Regions from separate parts of the Tardiphaga sp. 215_C5_N2_1 genome, predicted to be linked through region 1. Evidence: predicted binding sites of a transcription regulator. Region 1 holds the regulator's gene; the other holds the start of a gene.
What was found. Region 1 encodes LexA, which represses DNA repair genes until DNA is damaged. Its sites were predicted from a motif close to TGTTCNNNNTGTGTTCNG; they were not measured.

Region 1 (7,884 bases):
CTCTGGTCACCGATGGTGACCTCGTGCTGTTCGACCGCAACAACCACAAGGCGGCCTTGCACGGCGCATTGATGATTTCAGGCGGTGTGCCGATCTATGTGCCAACGACGCGCAATCCCTGGGGCCTGATCGGCCCGATGAACTGGGACGCGCTCGACGAGGACGCGCTGCGCGAGCGCATCCGTATCAATCCGTTGGTCACGGATCCCGAGGCCTGGAAGCGTCCACGCCCGTTCCGCGTCGCCGTGGTCGAACAGTGCACCTATGACGGCACCATCTACAGCGCCGAGATGATCATCGCGCGCATCGGCCATCTCTGCGATTACATCCTGTTCGACGAAGCCTGGGCGGGCTTCATGAAATTCCACCCGCTCTATGCCGGTCGCTTCGCCATGGGGCTCAAGGAGCTTGGTCCGGATTCCCCGGGTATCATCGCGACGCAGTCGACCCATAAGCAGCTCGCGAGCTTCTCGCAGGCGTCGCAGATCCACATGAAGGATCGCCACATCCGCGGGCAGAAGCGCCGCGTCGAGCACCGGCGCTTCAACGAAAGCTTCATGCAGCACGCCTCGACCTCGCCATTCTATCCACTGTTCGCATCATTGGATGTCGGCGCGCAGATGATGAAGGGCCGCTCGGGCGAAGTGTTGTGGGACGATACGATCCGCCTCGGCATCGAACTGCGCAAGAAGATGCGCGCGGTGCGCCGCGAGTTCGAGGAGAAGGAAACCCGCGCCGAGCGTCGCTGGTTCTTCGAGCCCTTCGTGCCCGAGCGCGTCGCTATTCCCGACGCATCCAGCGAAGGCGCCGTTCACAATGTGCCGTGGGAAAGCGTCGGCACGGATCAACTCGCCACCAATCCGTCCTATTGGCAGCTCGCGCCTGACGCCGCCTGGCATGGCTTCCCCGGCATGGAAGCCGGTTTCACCATGACCGATCCCAACAAGCTGACGGTGCTGACACCCGGCTTCGACCGCACCACCGGCGGCTATGCGGAACACGGCATCCCTGCTCCGGTGGTGGCGCAGTTCCTGCGCGAGAATCGCATCGTGCCGGAGAAAAACGACCTTAACTCGCTGCTCTTCCTGCTGACGCCCGGCGTGGAGGCGAGCAAGGCCGGCACGCTGATATCGGGCCTCGTCGCCTTCAAGAAATTTCATGACGACAACGCGCTGCTGGAAGACGTCATCCCGGAATTCGCCAGGCGCAGGCCCGCGCGTTATGCGGGCATACGCCTGCGGGACCTGTGCGGCGACATGCACCGGTTCTTTCGCGAGGCCAATGTGAGCGAACTTCAGACCAGGCAGTTCTCCGCCGATCACTTGCCGGAGATCGCCATGTCGCCCCACGATGCCGCGCGCTGCCTGGTGCGCAACGACGTCGATTACCTCCCGATCGATGAGATCTTCGGGCGCGTCGCGACGACGCCGTTCGTGGTCTATCCGCCCGGCATCGCCACGATCGTCCCCGGAGAACGGCTCACCGAACGGTCAAAGCCGATGATCGATTATCTCAGGATGTTCGAGACCTGCTTCAACACCTTCCCGGGCTTCGACGTCGAAATCCAGGGCATCTACCGCAAGGTCGACGCCAATGGCCGGATCCGACTTTACACTTACGTGGTCTCCGAATAGGGAGCACGTAAGGAGCCTGATTTGCCAACGGAACTCGAACAGCCGGTCGTCATCCGACCATCACGCGACACCGACGTCGATGCCATGCTCGCGATCTATCGCCGGCACATCCGGCAAGGCGTCGAGGAAGGCGTCAGCGACGCCGACACGCCGCAGCCCGACGATCTCAGAGACCGGCGTAAGAACCTGCGCAGCAAACGGTTCCCGCACCTCGTCGCCACGCAAGGCGGCGAGGTCGTCGGCTATGCCTATGTGGTGCTGTTCCGCAAGCGACCGGCCTATCGCTACACGGTCAAGCATTCGATCTATATCCACCACGGACATGTCGGCCGAGGCATCGGCCGGCTGCTCATGCGCGAATTGATCGACGTCTGCGCGGCGGCCGGCTTCCGGCAGATCATCGGCTATATCGATGCCGACAACACGGCCTCGCTCGGCTTGCACGAGAGCTTTGGCTTTGCCCGCGTCGGCTTGCTGCCCGGCGTCGCTTATCGCTCGGGCCGCTGGGCCGACACGATCATGGTTCAGCGCTCGCTGGCGACCGGCTCCACGACTCCGCCGCCGCCCATTGGGCGCATGACGTCCGCGTAGCCCAAGCCCGCGGAAGCATTTTCCATGTCCGTCGAGGATCGACGACTGGTGAGGAACAGCCTCCTCAAACCTCCCTCAACGTGCATTCTGTTGACGGCAAATTAAGCATTGCAGAACACATATGGAACATATAGTGTTCGTTCATGATTTGTTTCGAGATTCTGTGGCTTTGAGTAGTTTGAGAGTGCCCGAACTCGCGCAACCGATCTTCGAACGATCGTCTCTGGATTGAGAATCACCGTTCGGAGACCCTTTGAAACGCACGCGGCGGCCGACACCGTCAACTGAGGATGGCTTCAGATGCTCACGCGCAAACAATACGAACTCCTGCGATTCATCGATCAACGGCTGAAGGAAGCCGGCGTCCCGCCCTCCTTCGACGAGATGAAGGATGCGCTCGACCTGCGCTCCAAGTCTGGCATTCACCGTCTGATCACGGCGCTGGAAGAACGCGGCTTCATCCGCCGCCTGCCCAACCGCGCCCGCGCCATCGAAGTCATCAAGCTGCCAGAGCTCGGCGCGCCGGTCACCGGCGGCACCGGGCGCCGCGGCTTCACGCCCAGCGTCATCGAAGGCACGCTTGGCAAGGTGCGTTCGGCCGCCAGCATCGCCAGCAACAGCGGCGACGATGACAATGGCCGCACGGTTGCTATCCCGGTCATGGGCCGGATCGCGGCAGGTACGCCGATCGAGGCGCTGCAGACCCGCAGCCACACCATCAGCATGCCCGCGGACATGCTCGGCTCCGGCGAACATTACGCGCTCGAAGTGCGCGGCGATTCCATGCAGGACGCCGGCATTCTCGATGGCGATACCGTGCTGATCCAGCGCAACGAGAGCGCCGACACCGGCGACATCGTGGTGGCCCTGATTGACGACGAGGAAGCCACGCTGAAGCGCTTCCGCCGCCGCGGCGCGTCGATCGCGCTGGAGCCAGCGAATGACGCTTACGAAGTCCGCATCCTGCCGCCTAACCGGGTGCGCATTCAGGGCAAGCTGATTGGCCTGTATCGCCGCTACTGAGGCTGTCGCCTCGACGGATTACTGATCTTCGGCTTGAAGATCGGTTTCCGCAGGCGTCGCATCCACCGGCCGGTTTTGCGGTGGACGACCGGTCTGGATCAGATCGTGCTCGGGCTCATCGGGAATTGCGCGCGACCACGGACGGTCCAGGCCCCGTGACCGCACGGCATCGATGGTAAAGCCGTTCGCAGTTCGCTGCAGGTTCACCGCACCATTACGTTGCAGGCGATCCTGATCGATCACCAGCGCACGACAATCCTTTGGCGGTTGTTTCGTCGTGATGATGAGTGTCGCTTTCTCGCAATCATCTGTGAATGCATCCGGCTGTAAAACCAGCGCCACCAAAGCGCCATCGGCCAGCGCCGCGATGCACCCGTCGCGGTCGCAGGACACACCGTGGCTGACGGAGGCATCGGTCGGCAGACGCGCATCGGCATCGCCGGCGAGCCACTCTTTCAGCAAAAATGTATCCTTGGCGCTGCGCATCATATGCAGGTGCCCGTCCCTGCCCCGTACCGCGACGCTGCGACCGTCCCCCGAGATCAACACATCCGGCTGCTTCGCCATCAGGGCCCATACAATCGAGATTGCAAGCACGGCAGCCCCCGCGAAGCGCAACGGCGTGCGCAGCAATCCCAGCACGATGATGCCGATACTGGCTGATATCAGCGGTCCGGTCCCGAAGGCCGGCATCCTCCCGATGGCACCCGGCAAGGCTGCCACCCATTGCGTGACCACGATCATCCACTGGATGCCGACATCCATCAGCCGCCAGAACACACCGTCAAAGCCGAACGGCATGGCCACCAAACCGAGAATGCCCGCCGGCATCACCAGTGCCGAGACCACCGGCATCGCCAGGAGATTGGCGACGACGCCATAAGGCGTGACGCGATGGAAATGAAATGCGGCATAGGGCGTGGTGGCAAGACCCGCGACCAGTGAGGCCAGTACGAGCATCGCGATCTCGCGTCCGCCCCATAGCGCCACGCGCGCGGTCGCGGAATGATCGGGCGAGGCAAACAGCGCGGGCATGCCTATCTGCACCAATGCGACCAGCCCCAGCGTCGCCGCGAATGACATCTGAAAACTCGGATGCACCAGCGCTTCCGGCGCGACGATCAGCACGACCATTGCCGCCACCGCCAGCGTGCGAAACGTCACCGCCCGGCGATCGACCATGACTGCAATCAACACAACGGCCGTCATGAAAAAGGATCTCTGTGTCGCGACTTCGGCACCTGACAGCAGCAAATAGAACAGTGCTGCGAATAACGCCGCAGCCGCTGCGACTTTCTTGATCGGGAATGTCACCGTCAGGACAGGGATCAGTGCCAGCAGTGCGCGTATCGCAAAGAACACCACGCCGGCGACAACGGCCATGTGATAGCCAGAGATCGACAACACATGACCGAGGCCGGAGATGAACATCGCATCATTGACGTCAGCCGAAATCGCATCGCGGCGGCCCGTGAGCAACGCCGTGGCAATGGCGCGGCTATCGCCCGAGAGTACGGTGCGGATCCGCGCGTCGATGGCGTCGCGCAGACCCTGTATGGTCGCTGAATAGCGTAGCGCCACACCCGGCTGTATCGGCGGATCGACCGCCTTAATGCCGCCCATCACGAAGCCTGATGCGCCGATCCCCTGGAAATACAGATCGCGGCCAAAGTCGTAACTCCCTGGCCGGAGCGGCGACAGCGGCGGCTGCAGCCTTGCCTTCAATTCGACGAAGCTGCCGACGACAGGCGCCATGCCCTTCTTCACCGACAGCCGCACACGGGTCAGCTTCGGTGCGGCGCGCGGGCTGTCCATCGTGGCAACGCGCAGCACGAAGCGATCCGTGCGCTCCCGTTCCTCGTGGGTTTCGACGAAGCCGGTCAGCGCGACGGAATAGAGCGGCTTTGCCAGAACCTCATGAGCCACACGCGCGGTTTTCATGGCAGCCATCGCGAAGCCCGCCGCGATGGCCGCAATGAGCAAGATCAAGGGAAACCATCGCTGCCGCCGCAGCAAAAACGCAGCCACGCAAAGAAGGCCTGCCGTCGCAGCGGCAACCCAGGCCACCGGCTCATGCTCAGCGGCAAAATACAGCGCGATGCCGGTGCCGAAAGCGATCGGCACCCAGGGCAGCAAGCGACCGGGACCAGCTTCGGCCCGCACCCACGTCCAGAGCGTCTCGAAGCCCGACGTCGACGACGTCGCTGACGGGACAGCGACGCCTGCCTTGGCCGGCGGCGGCCATGTGGTCGCTGTACCCGCCCGGCCCCGCCGCTGTTGCTGATCTCCGCCCCGCGCCATCGAACGCCCGCACGCCACGCTTGTCCTTCCGAATGCTATCGGAAGGGCAAGCGGCGACTAGCGGAACGGATGCAGAATACGAAAACTAATCTCTAGGGTTGCTCAGGCGAGCTTGGCGTAGCTGTCGCGCAGACCGACGGTGCGGTTGAAGATCAGCTTGCCCGGCGCTGAATCCTTGTCGCGACAGAAGTAACCCTGGCGCTCGAACTGCACGACATCGCTTGTGTTATCGCTCGCCAGCGCCGGCTCCAGCATGGCGCCGGTCAGCGTCTCCAGCGAGTCCGGATTGAGCTGCGATGCGAACTCGGTCGCATTGGGCTGCGGATCGGCGAACAGCTGATTGTAGACGCGTACTTCCGCCTGCACGGCATCTGCGGCGCTCACCCAATGGATCGTCGCCTTGACCTTGCGGCCGTCCGGCGCATTGCCGCCCCGGGTTTCCGGATCATAGGTGCAGCGCAGTTCGACCACCTCGCCAGCGGCATTCTTGATGACGTCCTTGCAGGTGATGAAGTAGCCATAACGCAAGCGGACCTCGCGGCCTGGCGCCATGCGGAAGAACTTCTTCGGCGGCTCTTCCATGAAGTCGTCATGCTCGATGTAAAGCTCGCGGCCGAATGAAATCTGCCGGTTGCCGAGCGACGCATCATCGGGATGGTTGATGGCTTCGAGCTGCTCGGTCTGTCCTTCCGGGTAGTTCTCGATCACCACCTTCAGCGGCTTCAGCACAGCCATGCGGCGCTGTGCCGTGCGGTTCAGTGTCTCGCGCACGGCGAAGTCGAACATCGAGATATCGACAGTCGAGTTGGCCTTGGCGACGCCGATGCGCTTGACGAATTCGCGCAGCGCTTCGGCAGGAATGCCGCGGCGCTGCAGGCCTGCGAGCGTCGGCATCCGTGGATCGTCCCAGCCGGTGACATGGCCGCCGCGGACGAGTTCAGTCAGCACGCGCTTCGACAGCAGCGTGTAGGTCATGTTGAGGCGCGCGAATTCATACTGATGCGGCCGCGACGGCACCGGCAGGTTTTCCAGGCACCAGTCATAGAGCGGCCGGTGATCCTCGAATTCGAGCGTACAGATCGAATGCGTCACGTGTTCGATGGCATCCGACTGGCCGTGCGCGAAGTCGTAGCTCGGATAGATGCTCCAAGCGGTGCCCGTGCGCGGATGATGCGCATGCAGGATGCGATAGATCACGGGATCGCGCAGGTTGATGTTGCCCGACGACATGTCGATCTTGGCGCGCAGCACGCGGGCGCCGTTCGGGAATTCGCCGGCGCGCATCCGGGCGAACAGATCGAGGTTCTCGTCGACCGAACGATCGCGGAACGGGCTGTTCTTGCCGGGCTCTGTCAGGGTGCCACGTTTAAAGCGGATTTCTTCCTGCGACTGGTCATCGACATAGGCCTTGCCGGCGCGGATCAGATGTACCGCCCAGTCATAGAGCTGCTCGAAATAGTCCGAGGCGTAATGCAGGTTGCCCTCGCCCCAGTCGAAGCCGAGCCAGCGCACATCGCGCTGGATGGCGTCGATATATTCCTGCTCTTCCTTGGTCGGATTGGTGTCGTCGAAGCGCAGGTTGCAGTGGCCGCCGAATTCCTCAGCTACGCCGAAATTCAGGCAGATCGACTTGGCATGGCCGAGATGCAGGTAGCCGTTGGGCTCCGGCGGAAAGCGCGTCACCACGCTCTTGTGCTTACCGGATTGCAGGTCCGCCGCAACGATGTCGCGGATGAAGTCACGGCCTGCGTCGGATACCGATTCGTCTGTCATTTGCTGCCTTTCAAGCTGCGCCCTATGTGCCAAATCCGGAAGGCCGCGCCAAGGCCGGATCAGGGGCCGGGTCCCGCGAAAGGGCCTTTTCCGATGCGGTTCCGACCCCAAATCCGCGTTTATTCGCCGTGAGACAGCGCCCTGTCGTTGTGATAAACGCCCGCCAACACTCACACCGAACTCGATCGAACCCGCTGATATGACCGCTCCCGTCGTTACCCGTTTCGCCCCCTCGCCGACCGGCTTCCTCCATATCGGCGGTGGACGCACCGCGCTGTTCAACTGGCTCTATGCCAAGAAGACCGGCGGCAAGATGCTGCTGCGGATCGAGGATACGGATCGCGAGCGTTCAACGGATGCCGCGATCGACGCCATTATCGACGGGTTGAAGTGGCTGGGCATCGAGTGGGACGGCGACACCGTCTTCCAGTTTGCCCGTGCCGGCCGGCACCGCGAAGTCGCCGAACAGCTGCTGGCTGAGGGCAAGGCGTATTACTGCTATGCCAGCGCCGAGGAACTGCAACAGATGCGCGAGACCGCCCGCGCCGAGGGCAAGTCCAAG
Region 2 (7,884 bases), 750 kb from region 1:
GTTTTACGGCCTCGCCAAGGGCGCCTTCCTCGCCACCGAAGCCGCGAGTTCGCTCGGCCTGTATCTCAGCAAGTCTGTCACCTTCCAGCGGTTTGGCGCGCTCGATCTCGACGTGCTTGTGAAAGGCCTGATCGCCGGCGCCTCGCTGATGGTCGGCGCATTCATCGCCAAGCGCTACGTACTGAAGCTGAGCGTCGAGACGTTCCGCCTGGTCATGGACGGGATCATGCTTCTGGCGGGCGCAAGCATGGTGCTGTCGGGGATGGCGCTGATCTAGGGCGTGTACTCACAAGCCGCGGTAAGTATGTCCGCTATCCCCGCGAATTGCAGGCTCAACCAGGACATCACCTCGGGTCCGAAACGCGCCAACAGGAGATTTCCAAACGGCAGGCCGTTGGAAGCTGGCGCTGTTTAAAGTTGTATCTATTACTTAGAAGTACATGCGACTGATTTTCATAGATGCGATCAACCAGCAACAGGTATTAGTATCTCGCAAATCCGCATATCCAACGTGCGCAGTGCAACATAATCCTTTGCCTCGCCGCGTACAGTAAAGCCAATATTTCCAACCTATTATTAAGGTTCGTCATCCACGCTGAAATCCGGAATTTCATTTGTTTCATTTGTAACGACTACTGGACGCTTCATGCGCGCGTTCTATGGAAGACTGGCCCGGCTGCCAGGATTTTCATTGGTGGTGCTCGGCGTCTTCTTTGCGACGTCGATCATCGTTGTGTTTTTGGTGGATCTGCAGGCGCGCCATCATGCGGCGCTTTCTGAGGCAAGAAAGGCAGCACTGAACATCGCCGAGATTCTCGCCGAACACACGGCGCTGACCTTTGAGGGGATCGATCGAACACTGCTCGAAGCTGAGAGAATTCGCGAAGATAACCTTTCGGGAAAGTATGCAACGCCCGAAGCCGCAAATACCGCCTTGCGTCTTCTCAAGAAGGCCTCATCGATCGTCGTTGCCGTCGGCTGGACAGATGCAGCCGGTAACCTTCTGGCGCATTCCTACGATCGCACGCCGCCGCGAAGCAATATCTCCGACATGTTGCACTTCACCGCTCAACGCGATCAGGCCGATGGCCGGCTGTTTATTGCGCCCCCCTATCCCTCGGCTGTCACCGACAAATGGTTGACGGCGGCGTCGCGCCGGTTAAGCAACGCCGACGGCAGCTTTGCAGGGGTCGTAACTGCGCCGCTCGACCCGACACATTTCACGCAGGTCTATCGCGCGATCGATGTCGGCAAGGGCGGATCCGTGCTGTTGCTGCATCGCGCGGGCACGGGGCGGGTTCTTGCGCGAGAGCCCGCGAGAAAAGGAGCCATCGGCAAATCTTTCGCGGATAGCCCGCTCGTCTCCGAATATCTGCCAAAATCGGAAGCAGGCACCTACGAGACGATAGGCGTTATCGACGGCATCGCGCGCCTCGCGGGGTACAAGGCTGTGCCCGGACTGCCGCTGGTCTTGGTCATCACATACGCCCGCAGTGAGGTGCTGGGACCATGGCGCCAGCACCTTTACATGGTGGGCCCGCTCGTCGCCATGATCGTTGCCGTCATCTTGTTCGGCACGTTTAGGATTTTGCGCCAGACGAATAGTCTTGCCGTGAAAACTAGGATTCTGGAACGAACGAACATGCAGTTCGATGCTGCCTTGAGCAACATGTCGCTAGGGCTCTGCCTGTTTGACGCGAACAAGAATCTGGTGGTTTCGAATGGCCGCTTCCGCGAGATGTACGGTTTCCCGGAAGAACTCGTCAGGCCCGGAACACCTTTGTCTCTCATGCTGCAGGCCCTCAAAGATCGCGGAAAGCACGATTTGTCCATCGAGGGGGATGTTCAGGAGATTCCGACGAAGCAAAGACAGATTTTTATGACTGCCGACGGTCGCGTGATTTTAATTCAACGCAGGTCGATTGCGGATGGCGGATGGGTCGCAACCCATGAAGACATCACCGAGCAGAAACGCGCACAGCGCTTGTTGACTGATAAAGCTGCTGAACTTGAGCGGATCAACATGCGCTTCGACGCCGCGATGAACAACATGTCGCAGGGTCTTTCGCTATTTGATGGTGAGCAGAGGATCATTCTTTCAAATGCGCGCTATGCGGAAATCTATCACCTCAGCGAGGAACAGGTGAAGCCAGGGACTACGCTGCGGCAAATCATTGAATATCGCCGGGCGAAGAGAACAAATTGCGAAATGGCTGCGGATGTCCTTGTCGACGCCAAACTGAAACTGGAGAAAGAGGTCCAGGAGCTTGTCGACGGACGCCTCATTTCGATGACGCGCCATCTGATGCCGACCGAAGGGTGGCTGGCGACTCATGAAGATGTCACGGCGCAAAAACACAGGGAGCAGTTGCTGGCCACGAAAGCCGTGGAGCTGGAGCAGACCAACGAACGCTTCGACATTGCGCTGAGCAACATGTCGCAGGGTCTCTGCATGTTCGACGGAGCGAAACGGCTCGTTGTCTGGAATGATCGTTATGCGGAACTATACCAGTTGCCTGCGGCTTTGTTGAAAGTCGGGACGCCTCATGAGGCTATCATCGCCGATCGCGTCTCCCGTGGCATTCTCAAGGGCGGGACGAGCGAACCAGCCATCAGGAAAAAGATAGCTGAATTGGGCCAGCACTCGACCGATTCAAGCTCGGCCAGGGTCGATGAATTTGCGGATGGGCGATTGATGCTCGTCACCCGACAGCCGATGAAGGACGGCGGTTGGGTTGCAACGCACGAAGACATCACCGAACGGCGGCGCGCAGAGGCCGAGATCGTTCACCTGGCGCGTCACGATGCGCTCACGGGACTTGCCAACCGAACACTGTTTACCGAGAAACTTGAGGAGGCGAGCCAGCGTCTTAGCCGCCATGACGATGGCTTTGCCGTGGTCATGCTCGACCTCGATAGATTCAAGACCGTCAACGACACGCTGGGACATCCTGCAGGGGATCGTTTGCTTGTTGAGTTCGCTCAACGGCTGAAATCATCGACTCGCGAAACCGATGTGCTGGCCCGCCTTGGGGGTGACGAGTTTGCGATCATCCAGGACGGAGGACCCAATCCGCAGGAGGGTGCAATCGTGCTTGCCCTCAGGATCATCGATGCCATTGCTCAGCCATTTGATCTCAACGGCCACCAGGCCAGCATCGGGATCAGCATTGGAATTGCCCTCGCTCCGGAACAGGGCGTCGATCCCGAGGACCTGTTGAGAAAAGCAGATCTCGCGCTCTACGACGCCAAGACGGGCGGGCGAAACGATTTCCGCCTGTTCCAGTCCGAAATGATCGAGGCTGCCCACTCGCAGAAGATATTGGCAAACGAACTGCGAGACGCGATCGCGCGAAATGAATTCGAAGTGCACTATCAGCCGGTGGTTGACGCCAAGACACGGCAGATCCGCGGCGCCGAGGCGCTGGTCCGCTGGCGGCATCCGTCGAAAGGGCTCATCGCTCCCGATCAATTTATTCCGCTCGCGGAAGCGACGGGGCTGATCCTTCCTCTTGGCGAGTGGATCCTGCACCAGGCTTGCACGGATGCAGCGTCGTGGCCGGCTCACCTCAAGATCATGGTCAACATCTCAGCGGTTCAAGTCAGCAAGGGAAAGCTGCTCGACGTCATGCTGGATACTCTGATGGAGACGGGTCTTTCGCCTGAACGGCTGGAGTTGGAAATTACGGAGACCGCTCTTCTTGAGAACGCGACGGCGCATCTGGGGACGATACGGCAACTGAAGAATCTCGGCATCTCCATAGCGCTCGATGATTTTGGCACTGGTTATTCAACGGCGAGTTATTTGACCAATTTCCCGTTCGACAGGATCAAGATCGACAAATCCTTCGCACAAGGCGCTCCCAATCGCCGCGATTGTGCAGCGGTGGTGTCCTCGGTGCTTGCGCTGGCCCGTGGTCTTGGCATCGCAACGACGGCCGAGGGTGTCGAGACCGAAGAGCAATTTGAATATCTGCAGGCTGCAGGCGTAGACCTCGTCCAGGGCTTTCTGTTCGGTCGGCCCGTCCCGCTCTCCGAATTCGACCTCGATGCGGCAGTTTCATTTGGAAATGGTGCTGCTGACGGCGAGTTGTGCGGAGAGGTCATCACCGCAGGGAGATGACCGCCGCCGCCACCGGTGGCCTCCCCCAAACGCAAATCGGCCACCCTGAGGCGGCCGATCGCAGTCCTGAAAATCTGAGCTATCCGCGGCTTAGTAACCGTAGCTTGAGCCGAAGCTGAAGCCGCGATTGCAGGTCGAGCAGCCCTGCTGCACCGGTGCGTAATAGACCTGCGCCGGAGCGACCATCTGGACGCGCTGCTGCGTGGCATATTGTGCCGGGATGCGCTCGTAATCGACGCGCGCAGGCGCAACCATCACGGTCTTCGGCACCATCACCGTCTCGTACTGCGCCGGCGTGCGGCGCGCGACGGTGCGGCCGGGAGCCACCATCACCGTCTCTTCGACCGTGCGATACTGCGGCGGCACCACCTGCTGCTGATAGCAGGTCTGGCACGGCGGCGGTGTGTAGCAGTTATAGCAACCCGCCGAGGCAACACCGGGCATCGCCATTCCGGCGACAGTGGCGAACATCGCAGCAGCAATCAATTTTGTCATGATGAGACCCCGTGGCGAGCTTGTTTGAAATGAGTTCGTATCGCTCTGATGCGCGACACTCAGCCAAGCACCACCACCGGTCAACGCGGTCCTGATATTTACCTTGATGAACGTGCTTAAGATTTGATGACGGCAACATATCAGGATGCCAAGGCAGACACAGCTGCACTGCGCCTGGATTCACCGCAGAGCCCGACGTGAGATCAATCGGCCTCAGCAGCCAACCTAATAACCGTCGCGGGGCAGCCCGAAGAGTTGCTCGAACACACTCGGTTGGCGAACCACCCATTGGCCCGGTTCGCCCGTTCTCAGATCCCGCACATAACGCGGCGGCGCTTCCACATAGTAAAGCGGCGGCGGCGCGCGAATGCCGGTATCCATCTTGATGGGATAGCGCGCGGTGCCGGCGCGATAGCGCGCATCACGGTAGTCAGAGGCAAGTACCGGCGTCGCCAGCGTCGCTGCACCCAGCACGATCATCAAAATACGCACGGCACACCTCACGCTGACGTCACTGCGGTGAGGCTATAGAGCGGAGGTTAATGAAGGATTCGTCGCACGTGCAGTTCCACACGAGCTCCTGCGCGGAATGAATTAGACTCGCGAAGCGCTGGACTCGGCTCAGCTGGTTGGTCGAGCAGCCTCGATCGCTCACCACTGCTTGCATCTGGATTCTGCTCGCGGCGCGTCTACCGAGCGTAAGCAATCGCCAAGCTGAAGAAGGACCACTGCAGAGGCTGCACCTCCAGCATCGCCGCGGCAAAGGCGATCCAGGCCGACATTGCCGACCAGTTCTCGCGCGTCGGAATTTTGGCAACCGAATAGACCTTGCCCATGTGCCGGTCGATGCGTCCCACCCGGCGAGGCTGGCAAACCCTTCGAGAAGAAACTTGCAAATGCCCCATTCAACCGCGTAGACCAAGAGAACAAACCAAAAACACCTACAGCCCCGATTCCTTCCGCCAATGGCCAAGAACCTCCTTTCCTTCGTCTGCCAGAACTGCGGTGCCGCCTATAACAAGTGGCAGGGCAAGTGCGACGCCTGCGGCGAGTGGAATTCGCTGGCCGAGGAGGACACCACCGGCGTCACCACGATTCCGGTCAGCGCGCGCTCCAAGCGCAAGGGGCGCACCTTCAATCTCGAAAGCCTGACCGGCCAGAGCAACAATGCGCCGCGCATTGCCTCGGGGATGGGCGAACTCGACCGCGTCACCGGCGGCGGTTTCGTGCGCGGCTCGGTGCTGCTGATCGGCGGCGATCCCGGCATCGGCAAGTCGACACTGCTGACACAGGCCACCAGCCTGATGGCGCGTGCCGGCCACCGCGTGGTCTACATCTCCGGTGAAGAAGCCGTCGCCCAGGTGCGGCTGCGCGCGTCGCGTTTGGGCCTCGCGGACGCCTCGGTGCAGCTCGCGTCCGAAACCTCGGTCGAAGATATCGTCGCCACGCTCTCCGAAGGCACCGTGCCGCGGCTGATCGTGATCGACTCGATCCAGACCATGTGGACCGACACGGTGGAATCCGCGCCGGGCACCGTGACCCAGGTCCGCGCCTCGGCGCAGGCGCTCATTCGCTTCGCCAAAAAATCCGGCGCCACCATCATCCTGGTCGGCCATGTCACCAAGGACGGCCAGATCGCCGGGCCCCGTGTGGTCGAGCATATGGTCGATGCCGTAATGTCCTTCGAGGGCGAAGGTTCGCAGCAGTTCCGCATCCTGCGCGCGGTGAAGAACCGCTTCGGCCCCACCGACGAGATCGGCGTGTTCGAGATGACCGGTCTCGGCCTGCGTGAGGTCTCCAACCCGTCGGAGCTGTTCCTGTCCGATCGCGATCTCGGCTCGCCGGGCACCGCCGTCTTCGCCGGCATGGAGGGCACCCGTCCGGTGCTGGTGGAACTGCAGGCTCTGGTTGCGCCGACCACACTGGGCACCCCCCGCCGCGCCGTGGTGGGGTGGGATTCCTCCCGGCTGTCCATGGTGCTGGCCGTGCTGGAGGCCCATTGCGGGGTCAAGCTGTCGGGCTACGACGTCTATTTCAACGTCGCCGGCGGATTGCGCATTAACGAGCCCGCCGCCGACATGGCCGCGGCCGCAGCCCTGGTCTCTTCGCTGTGCAATGCGCCGCTGCCCACCGACGCGGTCTATTTCGGCGAAATCTCGCTGTCCGGCGCCGTGCGCCCGGTGGCGCAGACCTCGGCGCGGCTGAAAGAGGCGGCAAAACTCGGCTTCGGCCGCGCGGTACTGCCGGAATCGGCACGCGGCGATCCCGGCGGCGATGCCGGACTGTCGCTAAATACCATCGGCGGCCTGACCTCGCTGGTCGCCGATATCGCTGCGCGCGGCGTCAAACCCACGCGCGACAACAGCAAAAGCACAGATGCCGAGAAAAATACCGTACCGGCGCGATTCAAACGCCAGGACGGCTGACAGCGGCGTGACCTGCGCTGCTGCGGCCGCTATAGAATGCGCGCGCAACAGACTGCGCAGATGTGCAAAACGCTCCGTTAAGGCACTCTGCCGAAAGCGGAACAATGGTGTGATCAGGTGTGCTCTTGCGGCCGATAGCGGTTTTCCGGCCTTGCGAGACGTGCCATATCACCGTCACCTGAAGCGGCCGCCTGTGCCGATTCGCGGTTTCTGATTCACGAGCGGACCTGACCAGCCGATGCCGATCACGATTCTCGACCTTGTCCTGCTCGGCGTCATGCTGATCTCCGGCCTGCTGGCCATGGTCCGCGGTTTCATGCGCGAGATCCTGTCGATCGCGGCCTGGGGCGCGGCGGCGCTAGTCACCTTGTTCGCTTTCCAGAAGCTGCTCCCGACCGCTAAAACTTATTTCAACAACGATACCGTCGCCAGCATCGTGGTGGTGGCCGGCGTGTTCATCGGCACGCTGATCGTGGTCTCGATCATCACCGTCCGCATCTCCGACATGATCCTGGATTCGCGCATCGGCGCGCTGGACCGCACGCTGGGCTTCCTGTTCGGCCTAGCCCGCGGCCTCCTGATCGTGGTCGTCGCCTTCCTGTTCTTCTCATGGCTGGTGCCGGACAAGCAGCGTCCGGATTGGGTCACGGGAGCAAAATCGCGCGTCGTTCTGCAAGGAACCGGCGATTGGCTGATGGCACTCTTGCCGGATGACCCTGAAAACACCATCTTGAAGAGGTTCAAGAAAAACAAACCCGATGAGGATACGACCGACGCCGAGCCCGCAGCGCCCGGCGCCGCGGATGGCTATTCCAAACCTGCCCGCGACAGCCTGAAAAA

Region 2: the regulator LexA is predicted to act here: its motif matches at 5,541-5,558, upstream of radA (DNA repair protein RadA).

What each region holds. Positions count from the first base shown of each region.
Region 1 is NZ_CP197240.1:928,229-936,112, reverse strand. It holds gene AB7828_RS04320 (Orn/Lys/Arg decarboxylase N-terminal domain-containing protein) at 1-1,634, shown strand, start outside; gene AB7828_RS04315 (GNAT family N-acetyltransferase) at 1,656-2,225, shown strand; gene lexA (transcriptional repressor LexA) at 2,526-3,248, shown strand; gene AB7828_RS04305 (ComEC/Rec2 family competence protein) at 3,267-5,549, opposite strand; gene AB7828_RS04300 (glutamine--tRNA ligase/YqeY domain fusion protein) at 5,652-7,322, opposite strand; gene gltX (glutamate--tRNA ligase) at 7,522-7,884, shown strand, end outside.
Region 2 is NZ_CP197240.1:1,675,310-1,683,193, forward strand. It holds gene AB7828_RS07900 (sulfite exporter TauE/SafE family protein) at 1-277, shown strand, start outside; gene AB7828_RS07905 (bifunctional diguanylate cyclase/phosphodiesterase) at 647-4,123, shown strand; gene AB7828_RS07910 (hypothetical protein) at 4,214-4,567, opposite strand; gene AB7828_RS07915 (hypothetical protein) at 4,844-5,110, opposite strand; gene AB7828_RS07920 (hypothetical protein) at 5,308-5,475, opposite strand; gene radA (DNA repair protein RadA) at 5,584-7,044, shown strand; gene AB7828_RS07930 (CvpA family protein) at 7,283-7,884, shown strand, end outside.